DNA from 4 places in the Thermosinus carboxydivorans Nor1 genome. Region 4 is predicted to be linked to each of the others. Evidence: riboswitches for the same ligand, from Rfam matches in the RefSeq annotation. Region 4 holds a riboswitch; each other region holds the start of a gene.

Region 1 (7,852 bases), on a different contig from region 4:
TGGCGGCGATACCGATGCCTGTATCTTCCACGCTTATTTCCAACCACTCGCCGGCATCGCGGCATTCCACTTTGATAGCGCCGCCATCCGGCGTGAACTTTACGGCATTGGACAATAGGTTGTACATGATCTGCTTGAACCGGCGGACATCCACCTGGACTTGTGGCGGGACGCCGGCGTCCACCGCCAGTTCCACCGCAATGTTTTTGGCCGCCGCCCGGTCTTTAATGATGCCCAGCGTCTGGCGCAGCAGCTTCGCAATATCGACCGTTTCGGGATAGAAGTTGGTTTTCCCTGCATTAAGTTTGGCCAGGTCGAGCACGTCATTGATGATTTCCAATAAATGCCGCGCGCTGTCTAGAATATCGTTAACATAGACCTGCTGTTTATCGTTAAGGGGCCCGAAATGCTGGTCCAGCAAGACTTCGGAAAACCCCATGATGGCATTGAGCGGCGTGCGCAACTCATGCGACATGGCGGCCAGAAACTGGTCCTTGGCCTGATTAGCCGCTTCCGCTGCGGCCAGCGCCTCGGTCAGCTTCACTTCCAACTGCTTATGTTCGGTAATGTCCACCGCCAGGCCGATAATGCCGGTCACCCTGCCAGCTTCGTCCCGCACCGGCACTTTCTGCATATACACGATGAGCTTGCGGCCGCCGCTGGCAATCAACTCCTCGTCGGCCCATACCGACAGCTCGCCGTCAATCAGTTGCTTGTCCTCGGCGGCATACCGCTGCGCCCGCGCCGGCTCATGCAGTTCATAAATAGTCCGCCCGATCACTTCGTCCGGCCGCAGACCCAGCGCCGCGGCAAACTGCTGGTTGACAAGAAGATAGCGGCCGTCAACATCGCGGTAAAAAGCATAGCCCGGCAGGCTTTCAAACACCGTCGCCACCAGCCGCTGTTGCTGCTGCAGCTCGGCTTCCGCCTGGTGGCACTTAGCCTGCGCCTGTTCCAACTGCGCCTGCAGCTGCACCTTTTTCATAATCAACGCGACCAGCGCTGCCAATTGGCCCATGAGGTAAATAGCCTCGCTTTTTTCACCATGTTGAAGTTTGCAATCATAAAAGACAATTATGCCGTGTACATTAACAGCCGTGTCAAAGACCGGAATGCCAACCGTTACCCCGCCGCCGTCGCCACCGCAATCAAACCGGATTGAGCCGCTCTGGCACACTTGCTCCACCAGACTGGGTTCCGGTTGGACGCCGGCGGCCACGTCGGCTGCCGCCACCACCTTCGGCCCGTCCGGACCGCAGAGAATGAACTGCCCGCCGCTGGCCCGAAAAATATTGGCGGCGGCCTCCAGAACCATTGTGAGTATAACGGTTAGCACCGCATCTTTTACCAAATCGGTCAGCGCATTGTTCACAACTGCCAGCCAGCTATTTACCGCCGCCTGGCGTTCGGCCGGCGCCCCGGCCGCATCGCTTTCCCCCAGCTTGTCGTCCGCCGCCGTGGCCTCAATAATTCCGGTAACCATTCTGCTGCCGGCCGCCGCTGGCGGCGCGGCCTGTCCCCGCAGCCGCCAGCGGCGGCCGGCGGCGGTAAAGGCAATATTGATGCTGCCGCCATCAGCGGCAGCATCCAGATGCTCATTGAGCCGCGCCGCCTCGGGCGGCGGCAGCAGCGCCAGCAGGTCGGCGCGCAAGATTTCTCCGCCAACCAGGCTGCAGCCTGATCCGAAAACGAACACATCATCGTCAAGATGCCATGTCCATACTGCCCACTCCGCGTCAGGCGCTTGTCTGTCGCATTCCGGCAACATCGCTTTCTCTCGCTCCTCTCTATAAATTATTTATACCTATTCTTCTTGCCCGCCTGACGCACTATGCCAGGCAGGTGGCAGGACTCTCTCCAGCCCCGCCACCGCTTCCGGCAAAAACAGGTGCTGCTCCTTTTTTATCAGTGCAAAGGCCTGGCGTGGTTCCAGCCTGAGTCGATAGCTCCGCTCCGACGTCACGGCGTCAAAGGCATCGGCAATTGCCACGATACCGGCCAGCAAGCTGATCTCGCTTCCCCGTATCCCGGCCGGATACCCGCTGCCATCGTAGCGCTCATGATGCTGGGCAATAATTGTCAAGACCGAGTCTTCCATCGCCAGCGGTCTGAGCATGTCGCAGCCGACGCGGGGATGCTGCCTTACCAGCAGCCACTCCTCGGCCCGCAGCCGGCCAGGTCGGTTGAGAACTTCCGGCGGCACCAGCACCATGCCTATGTCATGGAGCAGCGCGCCAAGCCCGAGCGCCTGACCAGCCTGCCTGTCCAGCCCCAGTCTTTCGCCAATCATTATCGCCAAGAGCGCCACATTCAAAGAATGGGAATAAACCCAGCCGGCATACCCGACCAGCGCGCCCAAGTGTACGCCCCAAACGCTGTGGCGGGCGGTTTCGAGAAACGCTCCTACCCGCGCCGCCGCGGCCGCGATCAAGTCCTGGTCCAACCCGTGTATAGTTTCAGTTAGCCTAGTGACTGCAGCAACTACTAGTCCATCATCGTGCGTTTGCATGCGCGGGGGGGGGGGGGGGACGTAATTTCGGTCCCCCTTCGCTCGAGTGCCACTTTGCGCTCGAGCAGCCGCCGATAGACCTGCGGCGTTATTTCTTTGCCTTTGGCCACCAGCAAGACGCCGTCCTCATCATAAATATCGCGTTCGGCAATGTTGCCTGCCGTCTCTAAGCCGCCGTTTCCGCCTGTTCCGGCCATTGCGCTTCCCTCCCGGCAAAATTTATACGCCAAATAATAGCGAAAGCAATGAAACCAGGTTGTCCGCGAAAAACAGCAAAAATGCAGGCTGTCCGCCTGCCAACCAGCTTATAATCGCTTCATCATTGCATAATATACAAACAATTAGCTCTAATGCTAATTGGCAACCTGGCGATCATAGACACCCAATGTCCTTAGACCCATGGCTTTGCGTCCCCGGCTTTCGCCGGGTTTGCCCAACTTATGTATATCGAAATATGTCGAAAACCTACCTCTTTTGTTTTATCATACTATAGCTTCCAGGCCTTGACAAGTCCTTTTTTGGGCAATAAGTCCCATTTTTGGGAATTTTGTCCCAACCGGAGCCCGACCCGGTCGCCACCTGGCCCTTGACAGCCTGCAGCGCCGGTAAACTGCTCACCGGGCGATTGGCTAGCCAATTGCCCACTGCAGAACCTCCGCCTGAGTTTCGGACGGTATTATATGACAAAGACCTCCTGTTCGCAGCCTTAAAGCTGCTGCAGGAGGTCTGGTCTTTCACCGTCTGAAATTGGAAATTCAGGCGAAATATTGCCCGGGAAATGGCGGTTTTGCACCTCTTACACGTTGAACCGGAAATAGACCACGTCGCCGTCCTGCATCACGTAGTCTTTACCTTCCAGGCGGATGAGGCCCTTTTCTCGGGCCGCGCCGTAGCTGCCAGCGGCCATGAGGTCGGTATAAGACACTACCTCGGCCCGGATAAAGCCGCGCTCGATATCGCTATGAATTTTGCCGGCCGCCTGCGGCGCCTTGGTGCCCTGCCGGATGGTCCACGCCCGCACTTCCTGTTCGCCGGCGGTGAAAAAGGTGATAAGGCCCAGCAGCTTATACCCGGCCTTAATGAGCTTGTCCAACCCCGACTCGGCAAGGCCCAGCTCGACCAGAAACTGTTTGGCTTCCTCGTCGGGCAGCTCGGCAATTTCCGCCTCGAGTTTGGCCGAAACGGCGATCACCTCTGCCCCTTCCCCGGCGGCATACTGTTTAACCGCCTGCACATAGGGGTTGGCGTCCGGAGCGGCTACATCGTCTTCGCTAACATTGGCGACAAATAGCACCGGTTTGAGGGTGAGCAAGTTGAGATCGCGCACCAACGCCTGTTCTTCTTCGCTTAAGCCCAGCCGTCGCGCCGGCTGGCCCTCACCCAGCCCGGTCCGCAGGCGCTCAAGGACGGCAAACTCGCTCTGGGCTTTTTTATCACCGGCTTTGGCCATTTTTTGTGTGCGCTCAAATCGTTTTGCCACCGTCTCCAGGTCGGCAAGGCACAGCTCGGTGTTGATAATCTCAATATCGCGCAAGGGGTCAAGCGCTCCTTCGACATGGGTGATGTTGGCATCGGCAAAGCAGCGTACCACCTGAGCCACGGCATCGACCTGACGGATGTGGGACAAAAACTTGTTGCCAAGCCCCTCACCCTGGGATGCACCCTTGACCAGACCGGCGATGTCGACAAACCGCATGGCGGTTGGTGTTGTCTTGCGCGGCTTATACATCTCGGCCAGCGTCCACAGCCGCTCGTCCGGCACTTCCACCACACCCACGTTGGGTTCAATGGTGCAAAAGGGGTAATTGGCCGCTTCCGCCCCTGCCTTGGTAATGGCGTTGAACAAAGTGCTCTTGCCCACGTTGGGCAGCCCAACAATACCTACTTCCAAATTGGTGCTCATGTAAACTCCACCTTACTGCAAAGATAATCATGCCAATAAATTGGCACCACAAAGCATGAAAACCGTTATTCAACCACGGAGGACACAGAGGCGCGATATTCATCGCGCTAAAGCAAAAATTATCTCTCTCCGCGCCTCCGCGGTTCCCCTCCACTTTCCATGCTCGCTGTAACCTATATATTTTAGACCATTCGGGCGGGTATTGGCAAGGTTTCTATCTCTCCCTGTGCCGCCAGTTGACCCAGACGTATTTCAGGCGGGCCATGCCAAGGAGAATAAACACCGACCCGGCGATAACGCCGACGGTGACGTTAATAATGCGGCCGAAATCGGTGCCGATAGCCACCAGGACGATTCCCGTAATAAAGGTGGATAAACCGAGCAATAATTGGGAAAGCATGCATACCTCCGGCCAATATAATTTCCTGTTAGTATTCTGCCTCGATTACCTTAATTCCTTGCGCTGTTAAGGCTGCCTGCACGGCAAGCATATGCTCGCGCCGGGCGCCCGCGATGCCGTCCAAAGGATAGCGGCGACCAAGGCCCTCCCATTTGGCCCGGCCAAGGGTATGATAGGGCAAAAGTTCCACGGCGACGAGCCGCGGCAGGCCATGCAGCAAGGCGGCCAACGCCGTTAAATCAGCCGCCCCGTCGGTTAAACCGGGGATGACGACATACCGCACCGTCACCGGTACGCGGGCGGTGGCAACGCGCAAATTTTCCAGAATTGGTCCCGGCGGCCTCCCGGTAAGCCACACATGCTTGTCCGGGATGGCCGTCTTAATACTGAACAAGACGGCGTCGGTATAGGGCAGCACCTGCGCCAGCTTGGCCGGCGCCGCAAAACCGGCTGTATCCAGCGTGGTATGAATACCTTGCTTGCGGCAGGCGCGAAACAGAGCGGCTATAAAGTCGGCCTGCAAGAGCGGCTCGCCGCCGCTCACCGTCACCCCGCCCCCGGAAAAGCGGTAAAACGCCTCATACCGGGCCAGGTCGGACAGCACCGCGTCAACGGTGACCGGCCGGCCGGTCGGCTGCCATGTATCGGGGTTATGACAGAATTTACAGCGCAAGGCGCAGCCGGCGAGAAACAGGACATAGCGGATACCCTGTCCGTCGACGGCGCCGCATGGTTCACAGGAATGGCAGATGCCGGTCGGCATGACTACCTCCTTACAACCGTTCATAGAAGGTGCGCTCCAGCACTTCGCGCTGCTGCCGGGGCGACAGTTTCGTAAAGTGAACGGCATACCCCGAGACGCGGATGGTGAGATGGGGATAATTTTCGGGATGGGCCATAGCGTCCTCCAGAACACGGCGGTCCAAGGCATTGATATTAATATGATGTCCTCCCTGCGCGGCATAGGCGTCGAGGATGCCTGCCAAGTTATCCCGCCGCGCGGCCGCCGTTTTGCCTAAGGCGGGAGGCAAGACAGAGAAAGTATACGAAATACCGTCCCGGCAGTCGTCATACGATAGTTTGGTAATCGACCGGATAGCGGCCAGCGCCCCGCGGCGGTCGCGCCCGTGCATGGGATTGGCGCCGGGGGCGAAAGGCTCACCGGCTTGGCGGCCGTCAGGTGTTGTCCCCGTTTTCTGGCCATAAACGACATTAGAGGTAATGGTAAGGATCGACAGGGTATGCTCAGCGCCCCGATAGGCGGCATGTTCCTTCAGCCTGTCGATAAATTCGCGACAGATCTCGGCGGCGATGGCATCCACCCGGTCGTCGTCGTTGCCAAAACAGGGATAGTCGCCGCTAATGACAAAATCTACCGCCAGGCCGCGGTCGTCGCGCACGGCTTTCACTTTGCCGTACCGGATGGCGCTCAAACCGTCAGCCACCACCGACAAGCCGGCCGCGCCGAAGGCCATCAACCGCTCCACTTCCGTGTCATGCAGCGCCATCTGCGCGCTTTCGTAGGCATATTTATCGTGCATATAGTGAATAAGGTTCATGGTATTGACATACAGGCCGGCCAGCCAGGCAAGGACACGCGAAAAGTTTTGCCGCACCTCGTCGTAGTCGAGATATTCACCCTGCGGCAGCGGCAGGACCGGCCCCACCTGCTCGCCGGTTAGCTCATCGCGGCCGCCGTTGATAGCATATAAAAGCGCCTTGGCCAGGTTAGCCCGGGCACCGAAGAACTGCATTTGCTTGCCTACCTTCATCGCCGACACGCAGCAGGCGATGGCATAATCGTCACCATAGACCGGTCGCATTATATCGTCGTTTTCGTACTGAATAGCGCTCGTGTCCAGCGATACTTGGGCACAGAACCGCTTAAAGCCGTCAGGCAGGTTTGTTGACCACAGCACCGTCAAATTTGGCTCAGGCGCCGGTCCCAGATTATACAGTGTTTGCAGGATGCGGAAAGAAGTGCGGGTAACCAGCGTCCGGCCATCCAGGCCCATGCCGCCGATGGCCTCGGTCACCCACAGTGGGTCGCCGGCAAATAGTTCATTGTATTCAGGTGTGCGCAGTTGGCGGGCCAGCCGCAGTTTAATCACCAGCTGGTCGATAAGCTCCTGCGCCTCGGCTTCGCTGATGCGGCCGGCCGCTAGGTCCCGTTCCAGGTAAATATCAAGAAAGGTAGACACGCGCCCGAGCGACATGGCGGCGCCGTTCTGCTCCTTGATGGCCGCCAGGTAGCCGAAATACAGCCACTGCACCGCTTCACGCGCATCAAGCGCCGGGCGGGTAATGTCAAAACCGTAGGCGGCGGCCATTTTGGCCATGTCCTCCAAGGCGGCGATCTGCATGGCGACCTCCTCGCGGAGCCGGATGACTTCTTCCGTCATCGGCACGGCGGCCAGCCGGCCAAGGTCAGCTTGCTTGGCGGCGATCAGGCGATCCGTGCCGTACAGGGCTACCCGCCGGTAGTCGCCGATGATGCGGCCCCGCCCATAGGCATCAGGCAGGCCGGTGATAATCCCCACCCGCCGCGCCAGCTTCATTTCCTCGGTATAAGCGCGGAAGACGGCGGTGTTATGGGTAACGCGATGCTCATGATAGATTGCGGATATGGCCGGATCAAGCCGGTAGCCATAGGCTTCGCAGGCCTGTTCGGCCATCCGGATGCCGCCGTTTACGATGACGCCGCGCTTAAGCGGCTCATCGGTCTGCAAGCCAACGATTATTTCCAGATCACGGTCAATATATCCCGGCGCATGGGCCGTGATGGTGGAAACCTTCCCGGTATCGACGGCGAGCACGCCGCCAGCGGCCCGTTCTGCGGCCAGCAGGCGGCAGCATTTGTCCCACAATGCGGCCGTCCGCGCAGTAGGCCCGACGAGAAAAGCGCCATCCCCGGTGTAAGGTGTATAGTTTTGCTGAATAAAATCGCGTACATCAATCGTTTCTGTCCACCGTCCAGGTCGAAACCCCTGCCATGCATTCACTGCCATTGCTATCACTCCTCCTACCTCTTTCCCTTTAC
Region 2 (7,852 bases), on a different contig from region 4:
GTATCCTTTTTGGCGCTTTATGCTGCCCAGCAAGGGATAGACAACATTGGTCCCTTTTTTACCGTTTATGCCATCGCTTTGGCGGTAGCCCGGCCGCTGTCCGGGCGGCTTGCTGACCGGCGTGGTTTTGATATTGTCGTTATCCCCGGGGTTGTTTTGATTATGGTAGCCATGTTCTTGCTCTACCTGGCCAACAGTTTTGCCTGGTTTTTAGCGGCCGGCATCGTGTATGGCATCGGCTTTGGCGCGGTGCAGCCTGGGTTGCAAGCTATGTCGGTCCTCAAGGCGCCACCTAACCGGCGGGGGGCAGCCAACGCTACTTTTTTTATCGGTTTTGATCTCGGTATTGGCTTCAGCTCGGTATTATGGGGATTGGTATCCCAGGCATTTGGCTATAAGGCCATGTATTTATGGACGGTAGTCCCGGCATTACTGGCGCTATCAATTTATATTATTATTGGTCGCCGGATGCAACAACTTGCGCAATGATAATGTTGCCGCGCCGCGCAGGGATAGGGGAGGCGGGGAAACTTAACCTTGAGTTTTGAATGGGGGTGCTGCATGTTGGCTTTACTACCGAAAAAAAATAAATTCTTTATCTTGTTTTCTGAAAGCGCTAGACTAACCCAAAAGAGCACCTATATTCTCCATGACGCGTTGACGGATCCGGAAATTCGGGAGGAAAAGGTGAAACAGCTTTATGATTTAGAGCATGATGCCGACGAGCTTAACGATGAAATCCTGGACACTTTATACCGGAGTTTTATTACACCCATGGACCGGGAGGATATTTTCGCTCTAACCAATCAATTGGACGATGTTGTCGATTATGTCGAGGAAATTGTAGAGCGCATGTCCCTTTATCGCGTCGGCAGACCAACCGACGGCGCTATCGAGCTTGGTAAGCTGCTCGTATTGTGTGCCGATGAATTGGTTGCCGCCTTCGATTTACTTGCCAATATAAAAAATAATCGGGAAAAAATATTGGATCACATGAAAAATATCGCTGAAATGGAAGTAAAGGGCGATCATATCTATCGCGAGGAAGTCGCACGGCTTTTTGTCGGTAACGTAGATCCTATTGACATCATCAAGTGGAAAGAAATACTGGAACTGTTAGAGGATGCCCTGGATCATTGTAAACGGATTGCCGACCAATTAAAAGGTGTATTGATGAAGTACGCTTGATAAATCCGAACTAGACGGGTAAAAAGCCCAGCAATATTTTTGCGTTTGCAGGCTGCAGCTTAAAATGCGGCCTGCTTTTTTATGGATAAATAGAATCGATAATCCGGATGTTTGTTATTGATAAAATAAATGGTAAGATAAGAAGGGGGGGAGGAATTATGGATATACGCCATTTGGAATATTTTGTGGAGGTTGCCCGCCACAAAAGCTTTAGCAAGGCGGCTCAAATTACTTATGTCTCGCAGTCGACAATCAGCAAAATGATTAAGGACTTGGAAAATGAACTCGGGGTAGCCCTATTTAACCGCAATTCAAAATACGTCCAATTGACCGATGCCGGCGAAATATTGTTTTCCCAGGCGCAACATATAGTGTCGCTATTCCAAAATATTACTACAGAATTCGAAAGTATGGCGAAGCTGGAAAAAGGCAAAGTCAGTATTGGTTTACCGCCAATAACGGGGGCTACGGCCTTTGCCGAGCTGCTCGGCCAATTTCGGCAGAAATATCCTAATATTGATATTGTCCTGTTTGAGTATGGTTCCAAAAAAGTTGAACTTGGTATTCAGGACGGGTCGCTGGATATTGGGGTCATTTGCTGTCCAAGCAATAACGAAAACTATGAAGTAATTGAATTTACCCAAGATCCTTTGTGGGTCATCATGCATCCTAGCCATCCCTTAAGCCAATACCCGGAAGTAGATTTCGCCCTCCTTGCCGATGAGGCGTTTGTCTTATACCGTAAAGACTTTAGTCTCCATGACGCAATTGTCGACCGCTGCCGGCTCGCCGGGTTTCAGCCAAAAATTATTTTCGAAACATCGCAACGGGAGTTGATGACCCAAATCGTGGCTGCCAATCTTGGTATTGCTCTCTTACCCAGTAAAATTTGCGAGCAACTGGACCCTAAAACCATTGTTTCGGTTCCGCTAGCCGATCCGCAGCTGTTTCTCCAAATGTCGATCATCTGGAACAAACGGCGTTATCTTTCGCATGCCGCCAGGTTGTGGTTAAACTTTGTCCGGGATCATTTGGCCCAAATAGAGACTCATTCGTTGATGCAGGCAGCCGATAGCGGAGGCAATAAGGCCTGACAGTAGGCCATTGACAGGGATTGGGTAGAATATTTATATTTATTTTATATAATAAGAAAAACTAAGGTGGGTATATGGAAGAACTAGTGACAAAAATGACAGCCGATTTTCTCAAATCTCTTGCCCATCCGGCCCGGATCAGAATTTTGAAGATGCTGGGCCCCGGTGAACGGTGCGTATGTGATTTATCGGCCGAGATAGATATTGAGCAATCCAATTTGTCGCAGCATTTAAGCATTCTCAAGAAACAGGGTCTTATCGGCTCTCGCAAGGAAGGCACAAAAGTAATTTATCGTATCCTTTATCCCTCCGTACTAGAAGTCATCAACCTGGTGGAAGAGACGTTAAGCCAGCAGATCAGCCATAGCCAGAGTCTTTTGAAACACTTAAAATAAAATACGACAATACGCCGCCTATTGGCAGTATTTGAGAATTTTTAAATTGGCTTCAATTAGTTTGGAGCCATATATTTTTACATAATTAATATTATGAACTTTACTGGACTTGACCGACGGTGCAGCTATGTTATAACATGAAAGACGGCATAACTTTTCATGCTGAATATTGGGCAAACCCGTCGAAAGGCGGGGACGCAAAGCTAAAGGGTCTAAGGACTTCGTGTCTATGATTGCCAGCTGCCGGTTAACAGGAGTTAACTGATTGTATTTAGGCAGCATTTGTCTGCCTTTTTTATTTCGCCATAAACAGGAAAGGAGACGGCAAAATGACAAAACTGCTTTCCCGGTTCACGATGAAGACTAAACTACTATTGACTTTCGTTGTGGTTGCGCTGGCGCCGTTGGTAGTTCTAAGCGGAATTAGTTTCTATCAGACTTATCAGAAAGATGTGCAGAGTACATATCAGGATAATCAGCGAATGGCGGCAGTTTTGGCCGGTGAATTTGAAAGCATGGTTCAGTCATGGACTGATGCTTTGCGGCTAATAAGTCAGACCCCGCAAATTATGAGCATGGATCCAGCGCAACAAGTTCCGATGTTAAAGCTGGTTAAACAGCAATATACTGATTTTACCAATGTTTATGTGGCCGATACGACCGGACGCCAGATCGCCCGCGATGCGGGCGAGCCTGTCAATATTGCCGACAGGGCTTATTTCCAGGCAATAATGAAGGGTGCGCCAGTCGCGATCAGTGACGCTCTTATTTCCAAATTGACCGGGCGCCCAACGGTGATAATTGGCGTACCGGTGAAAAATGCCCAAGGCGAGGTGGTGGGAGCGCTTTGCGCTACCGTCGATTTGGGGGCGCTTGATGCTAAAACCCAGAAGATTAAGCCGGGCGAAACAGGGTATACGTTTGTTACCGACAATACTGGCCGGCTGATAGTCCATCCTAAAAAGGACTTTGTCATAAATCTTAAGAATGTCAGCGACTTGCTGCCGGTACAAAGGGCGATGGCGAGGACAACCGGCTTTGTCGCCTATGAGTTTGAAAATGAAAAGAAACTAGCTGGTTACGCTTATGTGCCCAGCACAGGGTGGGGCGTAATCATTCAGTTGCCGCAAGACGAGGCATTGGCCGACGCTCGCCGCCATATCGTGGTATCAGGCGCGATGGTGGTGGCGGTAATACTGTTTATTGTTGCCGCTGCCGTGGTAATTGCGCGGTCGATAGCCCGGCCAATCGGCCAGGTAGTGGAATTTACCCGCGCTGTTGCCCAAGGGGATTTTACGCAGCAGCTGCCGGTAAGCGGGCGTGATGAAATTGCCCAGTTGGCAGAAGCCTTTAACATCATGACTGACCGGCTAAAAGAGCTGGTAATGAGGATAAATGCCAATGCCGAGCATTTAGCCGCCTCAAGTGAAGAACTGACGGCCAGCGCTGACCAGTCTACCCAGGCAGCCGGCCAGGTAGCCGCGTCCATCACTGATGTGGCCAAAGACGCTGAAAGGCAACTTGCTGAACTGGAGAACACTTCGGCGGTGTTGCAAGAGATGTCGGCAAGTATTCAGCAGGTGGCGGTTAATGCCAAGCAGGTTGCACTTCAATCGGACCAGGCTGCCGGCAAAGCCCAAAATGGCAGCAACCTGGTAGACCAGGCAGTTGGCCAGATGGCGCAGATTGAGCAGACCGTAGCCGCTTCTGCCCAGGCTGTTGCCAGTCTTGGCAACCGGTCCGACCAGATTGGTCAAATCGTGGATACCATCGCCGGCATTGCCAGCCAGACAAATCTGCTGGCCTTAAATGCCGCCATTGAGGCGGCTCGCGCCGGAGAAGCGGGGCGTGGTTTTGCCGTTGTGGCCGAGGAAATAAGAAAATTGGCCGAACAGGCGCAGGAAGCGGCCAAACAGATTGCTGCCCTGATTGGTGAGATCCAGGGTGAGACGGCGAAAGCCGTTATGGCTATGGAAAGCGGGACTCGGGCCGTCAGGACGGGGACGGAAGTCGTCAATACCGCCGGCCAGGCCTTCCGCGAAATTGTTAGTTTGGTAACCGAGGTTTCCGGCCAAATCAAAGAAATCACCGCGGCTATTGACCGGCTCGCAGCCGGCAGTCAGCAGATTGTTGGGGCGGTTGCGCATCTTGACGAGTTGAGCAAAATGACGGCAGCAGAATCGCAGACCGTGTCGGCGGCGACCCAAGAACAGCTGGCATCGGCGGAAGAAATCGCATCCGCTAGCCAGGCGCTTGCCAGGTTGGCTCAAGAGTTGCAGCAGTCTGTCAGTGTCTTTCGGATTTAAAAACTTCAAACTGCTACTAACATGAAAAGACGCTGCCCCGGCAGCGTCTTTTCATGTTAGTCAATAATGGCGAGAAGTCGTTCTTTGTTCTTTTGTACGAGTTCTGACTCTGGGAAGAGGTTGTACGTTTTTTCTACGCCCCAGTCAGTGAGGACAATGCTATGGGTAACGGGGACATTGGCTTCCGCTAACGTTTTTGCCGCGCACTTCAAGGGGCAACCATCAATGGCGACAATTTTGCTACCGGCTTTGGCCGAAGCAACCATGCCGCTGATATGAGCGCCGATGCCGGCTAAACAGAAGTGTTTGCCATGGCCTTCCATGGCGAGCTGCCGCGAGATGTCGTTAGCCAGTTGACCTACGTTTGAACCGCCCGAACAGGGGAAAAATAAGGTCGGGGCTGCCGAACAAGAACAAGTTTCCGCCATAAATTTTCTCCTCTCTATTTTATTTTAAAAGTTTGGCAATTTCCTCGGGGGAGAGCAGTTTACCAGCTACTTTTACTACGCCGTCCACCACTAAGGCGGGCGTCATCATGACGCCATAGGACATAATGGCTTTAATGTCAGTGACTTTAGTGACGGTGGCGTCCAGGCCGAGCATGTCAACAGCCTTTTGCGCATTTTCGAAAAGGTTAGTGCATTTGGCGCAGCCGGTTCCCAGGATTTCGATTTTCATAAAAATTATCACCTCTTGATTTTTTAGAATAGAGCCCCATAAATCATGCCTGTAATGGTAGACATGACTACTACTAATGATACATAAACAAGCGTTTTTTGGGTACCCATGATTTGCCGGATTACCAGCATGCTGGGCAGACTCAGGGCCGGGCCAGCGAGCAGCAGGGCCAGGGCCGGACCTTTACCCATGCCAGAGCCGAGGAGACCCTGGATAATGGGCACTTCGGTCAGGGTGGCAAAATACATCAGTGCCCCCATTATACTGGCAAACAAGTTAGCTCCTAAGCTGTTGCCGCCGACCAAGGTCTTCACGTATTCGTCCGGAATCAGGCCGGCATCGGTGCCCGGCCGGCCGAGGAGCAGGCCCGCAAACAGCACGCCTCCTAAAAGGAGCGGTAGAATTTGTTTGGCGAAGAACCAGGCGCTGCCGTACCATTCGTGGCGCTCTTCCGCTTTAAACCAACTGCTGACAGTGAACAAAACACCGGCTAAACTCACGCCGGCCAGCCACCACTTATATGCATACACGGTGGCCCAGAAACCGGTTGTTTCCAAGGGGCGGCCCCAGTTGGCGAAAACGAGAAAAGCGACCATCGTAGCGAAGTAAACAATTTCTTGCCATAATTTACGGGAAAGGTTTGTTTCGTCAGGCATTACGAAGTTTTCTTCTTTTGCTTTTTCTTCTTCTCGATAGATAAAGGCCATGGCCAAGCCGATGATCACTGAAAAGGCAATAGCGCCGATGGTGCGAGCCACGCCAAGTTCCAGGCCAAGGATGCGGGCGGTCATGACAATGGCCAGGATATTGATGGCCGGACCGGAATAGAGGAAAGCCGTGGCTGGACCGATCCCCGCGCCGCGGGTATAGATGCCGGCGAACAACGGCAGGACCGTACAGGAGCATACGGCTAATATCGTACCGGAGACGGAAGCCACGCTGTAGGCAAGAAGTTTATTCGCCCCCGCACCTAGATAACGCATGACGGCGTCCTGTCGGACGAAGACGGATACGGCGCCGGCAATGAAGAAAGCAGGGACGAGGCATAGTAAGACGTGCTCTCGGGCATATTCATGCAGCATGGCGAATGCTTCCAGTATGGCGCTTTGCACCCGTGGGTGCTCGGTCGGCATAAAGTAGGCTGCCAGAAAGACTATAATAATCAAAAAAAGTTTTTGCCGCTCAGACATAGTCAAACCTCCTTTCTATATGATTTTTTTATAATTCTATTATATTATAAAATACTAGGAAATACATTGCCAAAATTATTTTTGGCAAACTAAAAGATATTGACGGGAAAAAAGTGTTTTATTATAATAAAAACATATTTAAATATATAAATACAAAAAATATAATAAAAAAAGAGGTGTTTCGTTTATGTTCCAGTACATCGCTGATTACCTCACGTACCAGGTTTTTCAACTGGCGCCTGGCAGCAAGCTGGCTGATGCCGCTAATTTTTTCATCTACGACACCATGAAAATTTTCTTCATGCTGGCCGTGATTGTTTTCGTCGTGGCGATTATCCGCACCTACTTTTCACCGGAGCGAACACGACAAATTCTCAGCCATAAGCGGGAATTTTTCGGTAACATCTCCGCCGCGCTGCTAGGGATAGTTACGCCCTTCTGCTCTTGCTCGGCGGTGCCGTTATTTATCGGTTTTCTTGAGTCGGGAGTGCCGCTGGGGGTAACGTTCTCCTTTCTTATTTCGTCGCCGATGGTGAATGAGATTGCAGTAGTCTTATTGTGGGGCATGTTTGGCTGGAAGATTGCCGCCATTTATATGCTTTCCGGCCTAACGGTTGCGATTATCGCCGGCATGGTGATCGGTAAGCTGAAACTAGAGCATCTGGTAGAAGAATATGTGTTTAAAATGAAGGTCGGACAGGGGCAGACGACGGCCACCGTCGCTTTTCGCGACCGGGTGGACTATGCGCTCAGTTATACAAGCGAATTATTGCGCAAGATTTGGCCCTATGTGGTGGTAGCCATTGCTATCGGTGGTTTCATTCACGGTTATGCGCCCGCGGACTTTTTAGTACAATATGCGGGTAAAGACAACTGGTTTGCCGTCCCGCTGGCCGTGGCTATTGGCGTGCCTCTTTATTCCAACGCTGCCGGCACCATCCCCATTGTCTACGCGCTGGTGGAAAAAGGCATGAGTATTGGGACGGTGCTGGCCTTCATGA
Region 3 (7,852 bases), on a different contig from region 4:
TGCCATGCCTTCGCAAACTGTCAGCCAATTCGTCGACGCCATCGAACGCGGCATACAAGCCGGAACGCCTGTAGCAGTCGCCGATATCGCTTTTGCCAATGGCGCCGACAATTCTTTGCTGCACGAATTATTTGCCCGTGGTTTGCTCGACAAGCTCCACGCATACTCGGGCTGGAACACGGCGAGCAATACGCTGGGCTATGCCGTCGGCCAAGGCATGCTGGCCAGGGAAATGCCGCTTGACGAACGCAAACGGCTTCTAGCGATTCGCTATCTGGACGATTGGGCTTATCAGGCCAACCTGCGAAAAGAAATTTACCGAGAACTATTATATTCCCACCAAAGTTACTCGGAGTTCATCGGCGAGTTGGAACCGCAAATTGCTCAGGAAACGGAAAGGAGAATCCGCCAGTTTGCCCAGCAATATCTGTTAGCGCCGCCGGAGAAGATCCATATATCGTTTCCCTGGCATCGGATGTTTGAAATAAGTGTGGAAATCGATCCAAAACAGCCGGCAAACTAACACGCTGGTTTCATAGCCGGCTGCCTATATTTTATAGAAACTGCATTGAGCGATGGATGTCTTTTAAAAAACCCTACAATGTCTTGACACTATCTTACCGGGAAGCAGTCTTTAGTTTTTTGATTACTCGTGCTATAATTTTCATATAATTTGCCTGAGTTATCCTATGGGGGGTGGCGGATTGTACAGACTGTTGTGTCCAGATATGACGGTCAACACATTGCACGAGATTGATCTGAATGATCTGGAAAGGCTTGGTATTTGCGGCATTATTTTCGATTTGGACAATACCATTGTTCCGTGGAACAGTCTGGAAATGTGTCCGCGCATCACCGACTGGCTGAATGAAGTACAGGCTAGAGGATTTAAGGTCGCTATCGTGTCCAATAACTGGCAGAAAAGGGTTAAAGAGATTGCTCAGCGGTTTAACCTTCCCTTTGTTTCGCGCGCGTATAAACCCGCCAAAGCGGGTTTTCGCCGGGCTCTAGCTGTCTTAGGCGTTCAGCCCCACCAGGCGGCTGTGGTCGGTGACCAGTTGTTTACCGACATTTTGGGCGGCAACCGCCTTGGCCTTTATACCATTTGGGTGAAGCCGCTGACGACGAAGGAGTTTATCGGCACAAGAATCCATAGACAGTTCGAAAAACTTGCCGTACTGCTTTTACGGGCAAAAGGACTTATGAAATAAGAACAGGGTGATAAAATGCGCATTGCATTAGTACAGATGAAAGTAATCGCCGGCGCCGTCGCGGAAAATCGCCGCCGCGGGCTGGCGTTAGCCCAGGAAGGAGCAGCCCGGGCGGATGTTGTCGTCCTACCGGAGATTTGGACAACAGGGTATGCCCTGCGGGAAGTGGACAAGTGGGCCGAGGATGTTGAAGGTCTGACTATCAGTGAAATGTCAAATATTTCCAGGAAATATGGCGCTTATATCATCGCCGGCTCTATTCCATTACGAAAAAACGGAAAAGTTTATAACGGCGCGGTAGTAATAGGTCCGGACGGAAATGTTGCCGCCGAGTACCGAAAGATCCACCTCTTCAGTATGATGGGAGAAGAACGCTTTTTTGCCGCCGGTGATCGCCGGTGTACTTTTAATTTAAAGGGGGTCACTGCGGGCATTGCGATTTGCTATGACTTGCGATTCCCTGAACTGTTTCGGGTACTGGCGTTAGATGGAGCCCAAATTGTTTTTCTGCCGGCGGAATGGCCGACTGCCCGGGGCGAGCACTGGCATTTGTTAAGCCGTACCCGGGCTATCGAAAACCAGGTGTTTCTCTGCGTTGTCAATTGTGTTGGCGAGCACAAGGGGAATCCTTTCTACGGCCATTCGATGCTTATCGGGCCGTCAGGAGAGGTTTTGGCGGAAGGCGGAGAGGAAGAAACGATCCTATATGCCGAGGCCGACTTTGCGTTAGTCGCGAAGGCGCGGGAGAAAATGTCGGTCTGGCAGGACCGGCGGCCGGAGGTGTACTTATGATTACCGGCAAGACCAGACCCATTGCTCTCTTCGGCTGGCCGGTAGAGCATTCGTTGTCACCGGCGATGCAAAATGCTGCCTTCCGGTACCTGGGGCTGGATTATGTGTATTTACCCTTAGCGGTAAAACCTGACAATCTTGGCGCCGCTATCGCCGGATTGAAGGCCATGGGGTTTGCCGGAGCCAATGTTACCATTCCCCATAAAGTGGCAGTTATGGCGTATTTAGATGCCTTGGACGATACCGCTCGCATGGTTGGCGCCGTAAATACTATTATTATTGAAGACGGCCGGGCAACTGGCCATAATACTGATGCCGCCGCTTTTATTGCCGCTCTTGCGGCGGCTGGCGTTAAGCCAAACGGAAAAAGAGTCGTCCTGTTAGGGGCGGGCGGCGCCGCACGCGCCGTAGCCGCCGGGCTTATCCACCATGATGCGGCGCAAATTACCGTTGTGGCGCGTAGCGGCGACAAAGCGGCAACACTGGCGGCCTCTTTTGCCGCTAAGGATCCAATTATTTCTGCGGTGCCGTGGGCAACTGCGGAATTTAGTCGCCAGTTGGCGGAGTGTGATCTCTTGGTTAATTGCACCCCAGTAGGAATGTGGCCCAATAGTCATGAGATGCCTGATATTGACTGGGAGCAGCTCAATCCCGGGGCCGTTGTTTGCGACTTGATTTATAATCCGCAAGAAACGCGGCTGCTGCTTGAGGCCGCCAGGCGCGGGCACCAAACGGTATGCGGAGTTGGCATGCTGGTCGAGCAGGGCGCTTTGGCATTTACTTTGTGGACGGGCCACGAGGCGCCGCGGGAGATTATGGCCGGGATCTTAAAACAACGGTTACATGAATTAACAGTTCTTTGAAATATTGTAAACCCGTCTACTTCATTGCAGGATTTTTACCAATTTATTACGAATATATACGTAGTCAAAACAATACTGCAATGGGTGTGATGAAGTCCGGACAGTAATGTGGGCACTTAGTCCGGACCGAGCAAGTAGTGCAACCGACCAGATGCAAAATAACGTTTTTGCTGTTGGCGGTTGTTTTTCGTTTTTGGGGGCGGGCATGGTGAAAACACGGAAACGCTTGGGCGATTTGCTGCTTGAGGCGGGTCTCATAACGCCTGAACAGCTTGAAAAAGCCCTTAATGTGCAAAAAAAGACGGGGGAACGGCTGGGGAAAGTTCTGATCAACCTCGGGTATATAACTGAGGACAGTATGATAGAGGTCCTTGAATTCCAGCTGGGAGTTCCTCATATCGACTTGGGAAGCGTGCCGCCCGATCCGGAGGCAGCGGCGACTATTCCGGCTTCTCTGGCGGAGCGCTACCAAGTAATACCAATTAAAAAAGAGGGCCGCAAACTGACGCTAGCCATGGTAGACCCTACCAACTTTTACGCTATTGACGATGTCCGTATGGTTTCCGGCTGTGAAGTCGAGCCGGTTATTGCCGCGGAGAAGGAAATCATCCGGGCGATCAACGAAACTTACGGTGTAAAAGAACTGGTGGAAAAAGCGGTTAACAAGCTGCGGCCGGAAGATACCAGCAATATTGTCGAAGTTACTACATCTGATGACGCGCCGGTAGTCAGCATCGTCAATTCTCTCATTAGCCAGGCCGTTAAGGAGCGGGCCAGTGATATCCATATAGAGCCGCAGGATAAGCACTTGCGGGTGCGCTTCCGGGTGGACGGCGTTTTGCGGGAAGTGGTCACCTTTCCCCGTCATGTTCACGCGGCGATTGTCTCAAGGATAAAAATCATGAGCGAAATGGACATTGCCGAAAAACGCGTGCCCCAGGACGGACGAATTAAAGTCCAGGAAGCAGGCCGCGATATTGATATTCGTGTATCTACTCTCCCTACTATTCTGGGCGAAAAAGTGGTAATGCGCCTATTGGATAAACGGGCAGTTGTTCTTGATATTAACAAGCTAGGATTTTCCCCGGAGAATCTTAAACGGTACCGGCAAATATACTCCCAGTCCTACGGTATGATCCTTATTACCGGGCCTACCGGCTCAGGGAAGACGACTACCCTATATTCTACTTTGACGGAAATAAATTCACCCGGCAAAAACATTATTACGGTCGAAGACCCTGTGGAATACCGCCTTGACGGGATCAATCAGGTGCAGGTCAATTATAAAGCAGGCTTAACCTTTGCCAGCGGGTTGCGGTCAATACTGCGCCAAGACCCCAACATTGTCATGGTGGGGGAAATCCGCGACGCCGAGACAGCGGATATTGCCATTAGGGCCGCCTTAACCGGTCATTTGGTTTTTACCACCCTCCATACCAACGATGCGCCGGGGGCGATAACCCGGTTGATCGATATGGGCGTCGAACCCTTTTTAGTGGCTTCATCTGTTTTAGGCGTCGTGGCCCAGCGGCTGGTGCGGGTCATTTGTCCGGACTGCAAGAAGCCATACACTCCGGAGGCCGAAGCGCCGGAACGATTGTTTCTTGGGCATTTGTCCGCTCAGGACATTACGCTATACCGTGGCGTTGGCTGCCCACGCTGCAGTCATACCGGGTATCGTGGCCGAGTAGCTATTCACGAAGTGATGAAAGTTAGCCCGAGGTTGCGGGAACTTATCAATCGGCGAACGTCCAGCGACGAGCTGGCAGCAGTCGCCAAGCAGGAAGGCATGCGTACCATGCGGCAGGACGGCGTTGACAAGGCTTTAGCGGGAATAACGACGATAGAAGAGGTTATGCGTGTTGCCTATACTGGTGAATATGGGGGCTAACTAAATGACAGTGGAAGAGTTATTACGGGAAGCGGTGCTGCGTCAGGCTTCCGATCTACATATTACGGTAGGGGCGCCGCCGGTTCTGCGCATTCACGGCAGTCTGGTTCTAACAGATTCTTCACCTCTTACTGCTGATGCAACTGAGAAACTTTTTAATTCTATAGCTACGGCGGAGCAGCAAGCCAAATTCCGCGAACAGGGAGAAGTTGATTTTTCCTATGCGATCCCGGGATTTAGCCGTTTCCGCGTGAACGCTTTCCGGCAACGCGGCTTTACGGCCATAGCCGTCCGGGTTGTTGCCGAGAAAGTACCTACCCTTGATGAATTGGGCCACCCGGAAGTAATAAAGACGCTGGCCCGTAAGCCGCGCGGGCTGGTGCTGGTAACCGGTCCGACAGGAAGCGGCAAGTCAACAACGCTAGCGGCTATGATTGATCTCATTAACAGCGAGCGGTCGTGTCACATCATCACATTGGAAGACCCGATCGAATATTTGCACCAGCATAAAAAGTGCATTGTCAATCAGCGAGAAATAAACACCGACACCCGTTCGTTCGCCAATGCGCTGCGGGCGGCCCTGCGGGAGGACCCGGACGTCATACTGGTGGGCGAGATGCGCGATGCCGAGACTATCGGGATTGCCATTACTGCCGCTGAGACCGGGCACCTGGTGTTTGCCACCCTGCATACTGGCGATGCCGCCCAAACCATTGACCGGATTATCGATGTCTTTCCACCTTATCAGCAACAGCAAATCAGGGTGCAGCTTTCCCTAACCCTCCAGGGGATTATTGCCCAGCAGCTCCTGCCCCGTCAGGACGGAAGGGGCCGGGTGGCCGCCTTGGAAGTGCTGGTGGCTACGCCGGCAGTGCGCAACCTTATCCGCGAAGGCAAAACCCATCAACTTCTCTCGGTTATCCAAACCGGCGGCAAGGTGGGGATGCAGACCATGGACATGGCGCTGCGTGACTTGTACCGGCGCGGCCTTATCAGCAGGGAAGATGCCCTGGCGCGGGCAATGGACCAGGAAATGTTTCTGAAGCTGATCAATGGATAATCATTTCAGCGTTTACAGAATATGATACGGTAGACGCTCTTGACAGGAGTGGAACAGGTGGCCAAACCGTTTGAATATAAGGCCAAAGACCGTACTGGCCAGGTGGTGACAGGTACTATTTTGGCCGAAAACGAGGCTGCCGTCGCGGCGTATATTCGTGGCCAAGGATATTATGTAACTCAAATTAAAGAAAAAAAGGAACCGTTTTCTTTTCATAGCCTTATAAATATGGTAAGGCGGGTAACCGTTAAAGACCTCGCCGTGTTTTGCCGTCAGTTCGCCACAATGATAGATGCGGGGCTCCCGCTCCTCAATTGTTTGAGTATCTTGATCGATCAGACGTACAACCCAAAGCTTAAATCGGCCGTCCAAGACGTCTACCGCAAGGTCCAGGAAGGGGAAACTTTATCCCGGGCGCTGGGCAATCATCCTCAGGTCTTTCCGGTCATCATGGTGAGCATGGTGGAAGCGGGCGAACTGGGCGGCGTCCTGGACGAGGTCTTGAACCGCCTGGCCGTACATTTCGAGAAAGAACACAAACTCAACGAGAAAGTCAAGTCGGCGCTTGTCTATCCGGCAGTAGTCATTGCCATGGCCGCTTTATCGGTAACTTTTATTTTAACTTTTGTTTTTCCCACTTTTATGACTTTATTTAACAACTTGAAAGTTGAGCTGCCGCTGCTGACGCGGGTACTGCTGGGTGTCAGCCATTTCCTCCGCAATTACTGGCCGGGTGTCTTTGGCGTCGCCGCCGCCGGTATTTACGGCGTAGCCCTTCTAGCGCGGCAGCCCCGCGTCCGACCGGTTATTGACCAGGTAGCACTTCGTTTGCCGGTTTTTGGGATGTTGCTGCGAAAAATTGCTATTGCCCGGTTTAGCCGTATGCTAGGAACGCTGGTGCGCGGCGGGGTTCCCATCATCAGCGCTTTGGACGTGGTGAAGAAGACGACGGCCAATTGGACGATGATTAAGGCCCTGACCTCGGCTCAGGCCAGCATCCGCGACGGCTTGGGGCTGGCGGCGCCCCTTGGCGCCAGCAGCATTTTTACGCCGATGGTCGTGCAAATGGTGGCGATCGGCGAAGAAACGGGCGAACTGGATAAAATGCTGGAGAAAATCGCCGATTTTTATGAGAGTGACGTGGACGACATGGTCAGCCGGTTAAGCAGCATGCTCGAGCCGCTATTAATCGGGATATTGGGGGCGGTAATCGGTCTTATCGTTATTGCCGTCGTATTGCCGCTCTTTGATGTCATGACCAATTTCAATCGCACTTTATAACATGGAAAGGAGGTGAAATTCATGCTGAGAAACATGAGAAAGGCCATGAAAGGGCAAAAGGGCTTCACGCTGGTCGAGCTAATGGTAGTAGTTGCTATAATAGGAATATTGGCAGCAATAGCTATTCCACGCTTTACGACTACAGCTGATAGCGCTAACTTAGCCAAAATGAAGGCTGACTTACGGACTATCGACAGCGCTGTTGCTATGTACTATGCTCAAAACGGAAGTTATCCAGCTACGATTAATAATTTGGTGTCGGCCAAACTTTTGGCAGGGGTACCTGCGCCACCTAAAAAATATAAAGGATTTGATGTAAAACAAGAATATGATTTAAATGAAGATGCTAGTTCGCCGAATTACAAGAGGGCATATGTTACTATTACTGGAATTGGATACTACTATTCCGACAGCACAGACTGGCCATAAGAAAAATTCTACACCAAGGCGGCCTTATGCCGCCTTGGCTCCCTATTTTGCGTTAAGGAGAAACGCCTTTGTTTACCTTGTTTATTTTTATCCTTGGTCTTATTATCGGCAGTTTCCTCAATGTCTGCATCTACCGCCTGCCGCTAGGCGCATCCATCGTTACTCCGCCTTCACATTGTTTCGCTTGCGGCACGCGCCTAAAATTCTGGGATTTAATTCCCGTAATTAGTTATATTGCCTTGCGCGGGCGCTGTCGGTATTGCGGCGCAGCTTTTTCGTTGCGGTACCTTCTGGTGGAACTTTTGACTGCTTTTTTATTTACATG
Region 4 (7,852 bases):
AGGCAACATATTTCTTTTCTCCCTGATAAGTGTAGACGCCTAAGCCTTCCTCGCCATTGGCCATCCGGGAGATGATAGTTGCCAGCTCGGCCAGCTCAGGATTTTTCTTGGCCTCTTCGATGAAATTTACCTGTTTAAGCACAAGTTCTTGGTCTTTATGGCCAATCATCTTACCTGTGCTATCGACCGCGAAGGCATAGCCGGTCTGCGCGTAGGAAAGGCTGCCTATTTCCTTGGCAAAGCGGGCGCTGTCGATGATGCCGAACACCACGCCGGTTATCTCGCCGGTAGCATAATGGCGGACCGGGGCGGCTACGGCAAACATGACCGAGTTATCGACTTTGCTGACCAACGTGCTGGATATGTATGTTTTGCCAGTCAGCGCCTCTTTAAAGTAGTCGCGGTCGCCAAGGTCGGCGGTTCTGCCGTCAGGATAGAAAGCTTTGCCGGACTTGTCGATCAGACCCATCCGTTTGAAGCCTAGTTTTTCGGCCTGCTGCAGTTCCGCGGCCAAAACGGCGAGTTTTTCTTGTAAAGTAGTTTCGCGGCCGCCGGCCTGGCCGCGTACAACATCACGGGCCGCCACGTTTTCTACTATGTACTTGAGAGTAGCAATGTGATTGTCCTGCATTGCCGTATATTGCTTGACCACTTTTAGCATGCCTTCTTCGGCTTCGGCTTTTATCGCCTCGTCGGCGCGATTGGTGCTGACCAGCCAGAGGGCCACACACCCTGCCAGCACGACCAGCCCGAAAAATACGGTCATCCTTGTTAGCAGGCTTTGTATGTTTATTCGCAGGTATTTCATAAACATCTCCTTCCCCTTTTTTGCGCTCAGTTTATACTGGCAGCATACAGGCTTTCTCAGTCGGGACATGACTAGCTGCTGTTCAGCAATTTGTCCTGCCTACTGCCAGTTTCTCCAGCTCTTGAACCATGTCTGTCAGTTCCTTCAATAGCTCGTCCAGTTCTTCACTGGTAAGGATGGATACTCCCTGGGCTTCTTCCAGAGAAACCAACTTATCCAATTGTTTCATTTTATTTTCACTATGCCTCATCATGTGTCCTCCGATTTCACTATATTTTTTTCTTAACTGTTTTACCAAAGACTTAAGGAATTATTTTTATTTTCGTCCTTCATCCAAAGCAGGATTCAAAAAAGCTTGACCACTTCGGGTCGAACTGCGTACCGGCATTTCTTTATGCGGCTTCTCTGCTCAAGGCGGTATACGTGGTTGTTAGTCGTAGCATCGAAAGAAGCGGAATTTATTGATCTATTTAGCCTGTTGAATGTTTAATTTTTCAACTACTAAATCTTCTTTAAAAGGCTTGACGATAAAATCACTCGCTCCTGCTTTAATAGCTTCTATCACCATAGCTTGTTGTCCCATGGCAGAACACATAATGATTTTGGCCTGGGGATCCAGTTTTTTGATTTCTTTTACGGCAGTTATTCCATCCATTTCAGGCATAGTAATATCCATTGTTACTAGATCTGGCTTTAGTTCTGTATATTTAATAACGGCTTCCTTGCCATTTTCGGCCTCGCCTGCTACTTCAAAGCCATTATTTGTCAAAATGTTTTTTAAAACCATTCGCATGAATGCTGCGTCATCAACGATTAGAACTTTTGCACCCATATAGATAGCAAAACCTCCTGGTGTTTAATCAAATCAGCCGAAAAGCTCAATCGCTAAGCGATATGTCTAAGGTTATTTCTTCATTATTTACGGATTTCAAATCTAAGGACACTAGCGGAGAATACTTGGTGCCTAATTTTATGTTTTCGCCTTCGACAAGGACGGGAGGTGTAATGTCGATTTTTTTCCCTTTTTCGGCAAAAGCGGTGCAAATATTTCCCATAATGACATTGCCAATTTCGCCGATAGCGCTTTTGCATAATTCGTCTATTTCTTCAAAAACAAAACCGCCTGCCATTGACGATGCCAGTTTTTTAGCCGTTCCAGCTTCAAAAGAAATAAATACGTTGCCGCTTAAATCGCCATTGACACCAACGACAACCGTCAGTGGTTTTGTTGTAATAGGCGTATGTTTTAAACTTTTTTGGGCCAAAACAAAATCTTTTCCCATCCATTGTTTTATAACGTTTATGGTAGAGGTCAGAATAACATTCAAATACTCAGCTTTCATCTTTTCACCACAGCTCATTATATTTTTACTAAACTTCTTATTGACCAATGCTAATAATATTGGTAACGTTCAGCAGGATAAGCAGACGGTCATTGAGCTTACCTACGCCGCTCAGGTAGTTGGGCGATGTTGCGCAAATGCCAGCCTGAGGCGGTTCGATATTTTCCCGGTTTATTGTTAACACTTCGGTAACAGCATCGACAATCATACCAATAGCTGTATCGTCAATTTTGACAATAACAATCCGCGTGTCGTCAGTAATAGGCTGGGGTGCTAGGCCAAGGCGTCTTTTTAAGTCCATTACCGGCAAAACGCTCCCGCGCAAATTGATAACGCCGGTGATGTAGTCAGGCACTTGGGGAATACGGGTAATTTCGGTCATCTGTTTTATTTCCTGTACCTGCAAAATATTTATGCCATATTCTTCTTGTCCTAATTTAAACACTACAACCTGAACCTGGTTGTCAGAACCAAAATTTTCAGCCATAACAAATCGGTCTCCTTATTTTGTTAATGTATCTACATTCAGGATAAGCGCAACCTGACCGTTGCCTAAGATTGTTGCGCCGGCGGCTACTTTAACGCCAGACAGTAATTTACCTAAAGACTTGATAACAATTTCCTGTTGACCAATAAGGTTATCAACAACAATTCCTGCTAAATGGTTGTTTGTGCGGACGATTACTACAAACAGGTCGTCCTGTTTTTGTTGATAGGTCACCGGTACGTCTAGAACTTTAGCCAGACGTACAATAGGAATAACCTGGCCTCTATACAAAATGGCCTCACGGTTTTGGACAGTTTTAATTTCTTCCGGCTTAATACTGATGGTGCTGTCAATTGAGCCCAGGGGGATGGCATAAATTTCATCGTGAACTTGTACTAATAGTGCCTGAATAATCGCCAGGGTAAGCGGCAGCCGGATTTTAAACTTGCTTCCCTCATTGATTTTGGTTTCTACATCTACTATTCCCCCCAACGACTCAATCTTTGTTTTCACGGCATCCATGCCGACCCCCCGGCCGGATATGTCAGTGACGTTTTCAGCAGTCGAAAACCCTGGCTGGAAAATTAAGCGGATTGCCTCGCTATTATCCATTTTGTCTGCTTCGTTTTGGGTGATAAGTCCCTTTTGGACCGCTTTTTGCTTAACAATTTCAGGGTTAATACCTCTTCCATCGTCTTCCACAATAATGATTACATTATTGCCCTCATGGCGAGCGATCAGGCGGATTTCGCCAACAAGATTTTTTCCTTTTTCTTGCCGTTCTGCTGAACTTTCTATGCCATGATCAATCGCATTGCGTAAGAGATGAACCAACGGATCGCCTATTTCGTCTATGACTGTACGGTCAAGTTCGGTTTCTTCACCTTGGATAATCAGGTTGATTTCTTTGTTTAATTCTCGCGACAAGTCGCGCACCATTCGCGGGAAACGATTAAACACCTGCCCGACAGGAACCATGCGTACCTTCATGACTACTGCCTGGAGGTCGGTAGTGACGCGATCCATTTGTTCAATTGTTTCGATTAAATCGGCCAACCGATGCGTCTGGCCGATTTGCTCCAGCCTGGTTTTATTAATGACCAGTTCACCCACAAGATTAAGGAGGGTATCAAATTTTTCAATATCTACTCTGACTGTCTGCGTGCCTTTGATTTTAGTGTTGGCAGTGTTGGGTGTTTGCGGCGGGACTTGTTTATCTTTTTTATCGTTTTCTGGTTTGAGGCTGTGGTCACTGTTTTTTTTGCTTTGGTTACAATCGGCCGCTTCGGGCAGCGGGCAAGGGCGCACCGTCACACTGGCAATTTCCGCGATGTTCAAAATCACTTGTTTGATTTTTTCCGGTTCGTCATCGCTGATAAGTGCTACGTGAAAGCTTAGGTCAAAGTTTTCTTGTTCTAGTTCCTCGACCGTGGGAACACTTTTAAGTATGTCACCTAGTTCATCTAAAGCTTTTATTACTAGATAAGCACGGGCTGATTTTAGCAAGCAGTCTTCCCGCAGCTGGATTTGGACTTCATACACCTGCCGTCCTTGTGCTTTGGCCATTTTAATCGCCATGATTTCCGCATCATTAAAATTCAGTCCGAAGGCCGTATCATCTTTCGAATTTTTGCCAATGCTTTCAAAGGAGCTTTCGCCTTTGGCCAGCTGGCGCAATTGACCCACTAAGCCAGCAATATCTATTTTGCTATCGCTACCGGTAGCGGCATGTTCGATTAGCTGTTCCAGCGTATCAATGCATTTAAACAAGTTATCAATGATTTCGTTGGTAACTTTTAAATCAGCCTTGCGCAATAAATCAAGAATATTTTCCATTTCATGGGTCAGTTCGGCAATAACCGCAAAGCCCATCGTAGCGGACATGCCTTTGATAGTATGGGCACTCCGGAATATTTCATCAAGGATGGATAAGTTACTGGGATTGTTTTCCAGGTTTAATAAACAGTGATTTAAAGTTTGCAGGTGTTCGCGTGACTCAGCCAAAAACATTTCTAAGTATTGGCTGGTATTCATTTAATTTGCCTCCTGAAAACAATTCATTTTTTCAAAAAGGCCCTGGTCTTATGCTAGGGCCTTAATATTTATATATCTAGGCGTTAAACTTTGAACCGCTCGACTTGCTCGTCCAGCCGTTTGGCCACCTCGAGCACCTGCTGAGCGCCGGCGGCAATCTCCTGGGTCGAAGCAGTAAGCTCTTCGGCCGATGCGGCAATCTCTTCGGAAGCGGCCGAGGTCTCTTCTGATACGGCGCTAACGCTAAAGACGCGGTCCAATACCGCGTCTTTAGCTTTGACCGTTTTGTCCATTTCCTGGTAGGCGGCGGCAATCATGGGGGCAATTGCTGCAACCGAAGCTAAGATGTCGTCGAACGACCGCACAGTATTTTTGACATTTTCAATTTGGTTGGTCACTTGGTCCTGGGTTACCTTGGCCGTTGCCACCACCTCGCCAGTTTCGGCGCCGATGGTGTCCAGCAATTGTTTGATTTGGTCGGCTGAAGCGCGCGACTGTTCGGCGAGTTTGCGCACTTCCTCGGCCACCACGGCAAAGCCGCGGCCGGCTTCGCCCGCCCGCGCCGCTTCAATGGCGGCATTGAGGGCCAAAAGGTTGGTCTGGTCGGCGATGCCGGTAATTACGCCCATAATTTCCCCAATCTGGCCGACTGATTTGTCCAGGCTAGCAAGTTTCTCCGCAGGGCCACACACCCTGCCAGCACGACCAGCCCGAAAAATACGGTCATCCTTGTTAGCAGGCTTTGTATGTTTATTCGCAGGTATTTCATAAACATCTCCTTCCCCTCAAAAAATTGACGCCATATTCCACCTCTTTCCATATACCTCATACCTTTATCCCCTCCTTTTTCAAAATAAAAAGTCCTTCTATGTCTAAGGGCATAGAAGGATCCGGTGCAATCATGCAACCGGCTGCCATAGAATAATTTCTATTCCTTAGGCCCTTGGCTTTGCGTCCCTGCCTTTCGACAGGTTTGCCCTTGGATAATTGCTATTGCGATTAACTGTTAAATTGTAAATTTAGCTATAATAATAAAATAATTGTTAATTAATTTATATTATAACACAATTTGTCAATTTTTGTTTTGATTTTTTGCTATAGCCTGTCTGCACAGAGGGCTAATAGGGCTAGGCGCTGGAACAGGCAACTCATCGCCGTGGTGGGCGACCGACCGACAGGCGACTGCCAGAAAGAGCGGACGCTTTACAGTTAGCTACTGACGGGTTGGTCGGAACAACCGTAGGGCTGGTGCTGATTGCGGCAAGCGGGGTTATTTTTGCGATATTCGCGCGGGGTAAGGCCGGTATTGCGATGGAATAAAGCGCTCAGATACTGTTGGCTGGCAAACCCGGTCTGCTCGGCTATCTGGGCGATGCTGAGGTCAGGACGGCTGATCAATAGGTCTTTGGCGATTTTTAGGCGAAGGTTTATAAGGTATTGGGAAAAGGAATAGCCGACCTCGGCTTTGAAGCGGCGGCTGAGGTATGAAGGATTGACATGTACCGTGGCCGCTATATTGGTTAGGGAAAGACGTTCAGCGTAACGGTTCTCCAAAATTGTCAATACTTTAGTTATGAGCGGGGAATAAACAGGCTTGGTGTTTTTTGGGGGCAAATATCTGCTGAGAATGGTATTTAGTTCATCTGCGGAGATGGGTTTGATGAGAAGATCGGCAGCGCCGATTTTGATCGCCGCGTGGGCGATGGCAAAGTCCTGGTGGGCGGTAACGATGACGATATCCTTTACTCGACCCGACTGGCGAAGCTTTCCGGCTACGATCAGGTCGGACTGGGCCGGAAGATTGATGTTCAGAAACGCTAGCTCAAAATAATTGGTTGTCGTCAGGTTTATGGCTGCCGAACCGTTACCGGCAGTAAATAGGCGCCAGTGGGGGCAGACAGACTGGATAAGAAGTTTCTGCTGTTCAAGCTCCAGCGGGTCATCGTTCACCAACAGTACATTCATGTTATCACCGCCTTGTAACATGATTGCTGTCAGCGAGCACAAATAACCAGCAGACTGATGCAGGCTGCTCAGCTAAACTCCGGGAGCAGAAATGTCTGGTTGCCAACCAACTGGGTAATTTCTTTTATGGTCGCCTGCCGGTGGTCGCCAGAATACAGCTGAGGGCAAAATCTGGGGGCGGATAGTACACGTGCATCTATGCCCGGCTGGTGAATAAATGCCCAGACCATAATGACGTTGTTAGCACTCAGAATTAGTGAGTGCTAACAAATTTTTATTTAAAATATTTTATTTACTCTTTACTTAGAAAATCAATAACAAATTTTTGGCAGAGTAAAGAGGATCAAGTACTGGTTTGCTTTTCAAGTTAGCAAAATTTTGTCGAAATAGTAAAGATTCTACGTGGAAATAGTAACCAAAACTTAAAAACAAGTAAAAAAAATGAAAGAAATATCAGCGGTAACTTTAATATAATTTTTTCGTCTAAAATATCTCAAATTTTTTTAGCTTTATCCTGTCAACCATTAGCAACCAACGCCTCTTGTCAGGTTAGGTTGCAAGCTGGCTTGGTGGCGAGAGTGGCGGGAGGGAACTTTTTTTGTCAGCTAGTCCCTATATTATGCTAAAAATCGATACCCGCACCGGCAATGTCTGTTATGCCGAAGGACCGGGGCTTAAGGTTCTGGGTTGTCAAGCCGGAGAATTAGTAGGGCGGCCTTGGAATGAATTGCTCGCGTCCTTTTCGACCAAGGTGGGGACTGGTATAAAAGTTTATGGCGTGCCGCAGCTGACGGGCAAGGAGCCGGCGGAACTTACGCAGCGGTTGATGTATATCCAGCTGCCGAGGGCGGCGCCAAGCCGGGGGAAAACGACCGGCGTACGTATTCCGGGTAAGCGGGAATTGAAAAAAGAGTGGGAGATGCTGACCCGGCAGGCCCCACTGGCAATGCTGTTATGGGATATAGGCTGCCTGCACCAGGTTGCTCGTATCTTTGGGCCGGAGGCCAAAAAAAAGGCCATGAAGCATGTAAGCAAACAGGTGGGCAGCCTAGTCGACGAGGCGCATCGCCTGTTTAAATTACGTGATACCGAGTTTTTGTTTATAATAACCGGACAAGCTGCTAACCAGGCGGAGGTTGGGCAATTATTCGCGCGACTTATTGAAAATACCGGTCAGCCCCTGAAAGTTGGCGACTACAATCTGAGCATGACGAT

What was found. Region 4 has a riboswitch for cyclic di-GMP ahead of TCARDRAFT_RS01850 (methyl-accepting chemotaxis protein). Riboswitches for the same ligand answer to the same signal wherever they lie in the genome.
Region 1: another riboswitch for cyclic di-GMP. It lies ahead of TCARDRAFT_RS10695 (hypothetical protein); the one in region 4 lies ahead of TCARDRAFT_RS01850 (methyl-accepting chemotaxis protein).
Region 2: another riboswitch for cyclic di-GMP. It lies ahead of TCARDRAFT_RS07415 (methyl-accepting chemotaxis protein); the one in region 4 lies ahead of TCARDRAFT_RS01850 (methyl-accepting chemotaxis protein).
Region 3: another riboswitch for cyclic di-GMP. It lies ahead of gspE (type II secretion system ATPase GspE); the one in region 4 lies ahead of TCARDRAFT_RS01850 (methyl-accepting chemotaxis protein).

What each region holds. Positions count from the first base shown of each region.
Region 1 is NZ_AAWL01000017.1:8,386-16,237, forward strand. Features, by position in the region: gene TCARDRAFT_RS14680 (sensor histidine kinase) at 1-1,768, opposite strand, end outside; gene TCARDRAFT_RS14685 (HD-GYP domain-containing protein) at 1,805-2,431, opposite strand; gene TCARDRAFT_RS10695 (hypothetical protein) at 2,485-2,706, opposite strand; cyclic di-GMP riboswitch class I at 2,866-2,953, opposite strand; gene ychF (redox-regulated ATPase YchF) at 3,306-4,412, opposite strand; gene TCARDRAFT_RS10710 (hypothetical protein) at 4,627-4,812, opposite strand; gene pflA (pyruvate formate-lyase-activating protein) at 4,841-5,599, opposite strand; gene pflB (formate C-acetyltransferase) at 5,586-7,820, opposite strand.
Region 2 is NZ_AAWL01000008.1:67,156-75,007, forward strand. Features, by position in the region: gene TCARDRAFT_RS07390 (MFS transporter) at 1-489, shown strand, start outside; gene TCARDRAFT_RS07395 (DUF47 domain-containing protein) at 562-1,188, shown strand; gene TCARDRAFT_RS07400 (LysR family transcriptional regulator) at 1,347-2,282, shown strand; gene TCARDRAFT_RS07405 (ArsR/SmtB family transcription factor) at 2,357-2,677, shown strand; cyclic di-GMP riboswitch class I at 2,840-2,925, shown strand; gene TCARDRAFT_RS07415 (methyl-accepting chemotaxis protein) at 3,007-4,983, shown strand; gene TCARDRAFT_RS07420 (putative zinc-binding protein) at 5,040-5,411, opposite strand; gene TCARDRAFT_RS07425 (thioredoxin family protein) at 5,431-5,661, opposite strand; gene TCARDRAFT_RS07430 (permease) at 5,685-6,851, opposite strand; gene TCARDRAFT_RS07435 (permease) at 7,039-7,852, shown strand, end outside.
Region 3 is NZ_AAWL01000006.1:63,060-70,911, reverse strand. Features, by position in the region: gene TCARDRAFT_RS06125 (DUF4127 family protein) at 1-523, shown strand, start outside; gene TCARDRAFT_RS06120 (YqeG family HAD IIIA-type phosphatase) at 705-1,211, shown strand; gene TCARDRAFT_RS15475 (carbon-nitrogen family hydrolase) at 1,227-2,003, shown strand; gene TCARDRAFT_RS06110 (shikimate dehydrogenase) at 2,000-2,866, shown strand; cyclic di-GMP riboswitch class II at 2,941-3,024, shown strand; gene gspE (type II secretion system ATPase GspE) at 3,072-4,757, shown strand; gene TCARDRAFT_RS06100 (type IV pilus twitching motility protein PilT) at 4,762-5,817, shown strand; gene TCARDRAFT_RS06095 (type II secretion system F family protein) at 5,875-7,098, shown strand; partial or broken gene TCARDRAFT_RS16375 (competence type IV pilus major pilin ComGC) at 7,144-7,395, shown strand; gene TCARDRAFT_RS06085 (prepilin peptidase) at 7,596-7,852, shown strand, end outside.
Region 4 is NZ_AAWL01000002.1:57,745-65,596, reverse strand. Features, by position in the region: gene TCARDRAFT_RS01875 (methyl-accepting chemotaxis protein) at 1-808, opposite strand, end outside; gene TCARDRAFT_RS15415 (hypothetical protein) at 891-1,061, opposite strand; gene TCARDRAFT_RS01870 (response regulator) at 1,275-1,640, opposite strand; gene TCARDRAFT_RS01865 (chemotaxis protein CheX) at 1,687-2,151, opposite strand; gene TCARDRAFT_RS01860 (chemotaxis protein CheW) at 2,189-2,638, opposite strand; gene TCARDRAFT_RS01855 (chemotaxis protein CheA) at 2,654-4,672, opposite strand; partial or broken gene TCARDRAFT_RS01850 (methyl-accepting chemotaxis protein) at 4,756-5,316, opposite strand; cyclic di-GMP riboswitch class I at 5,572-5,660, opposite strand; gene TCARDRAFT_RS01840 (response regulator transcription factor) at 5,882-6,637, opposite strand; gene TCARDRAFT_RS01835 (putative bifunctional diguanylate cyclase/phosphodiesterase) at 7,236-7,852, shown strand, end outside.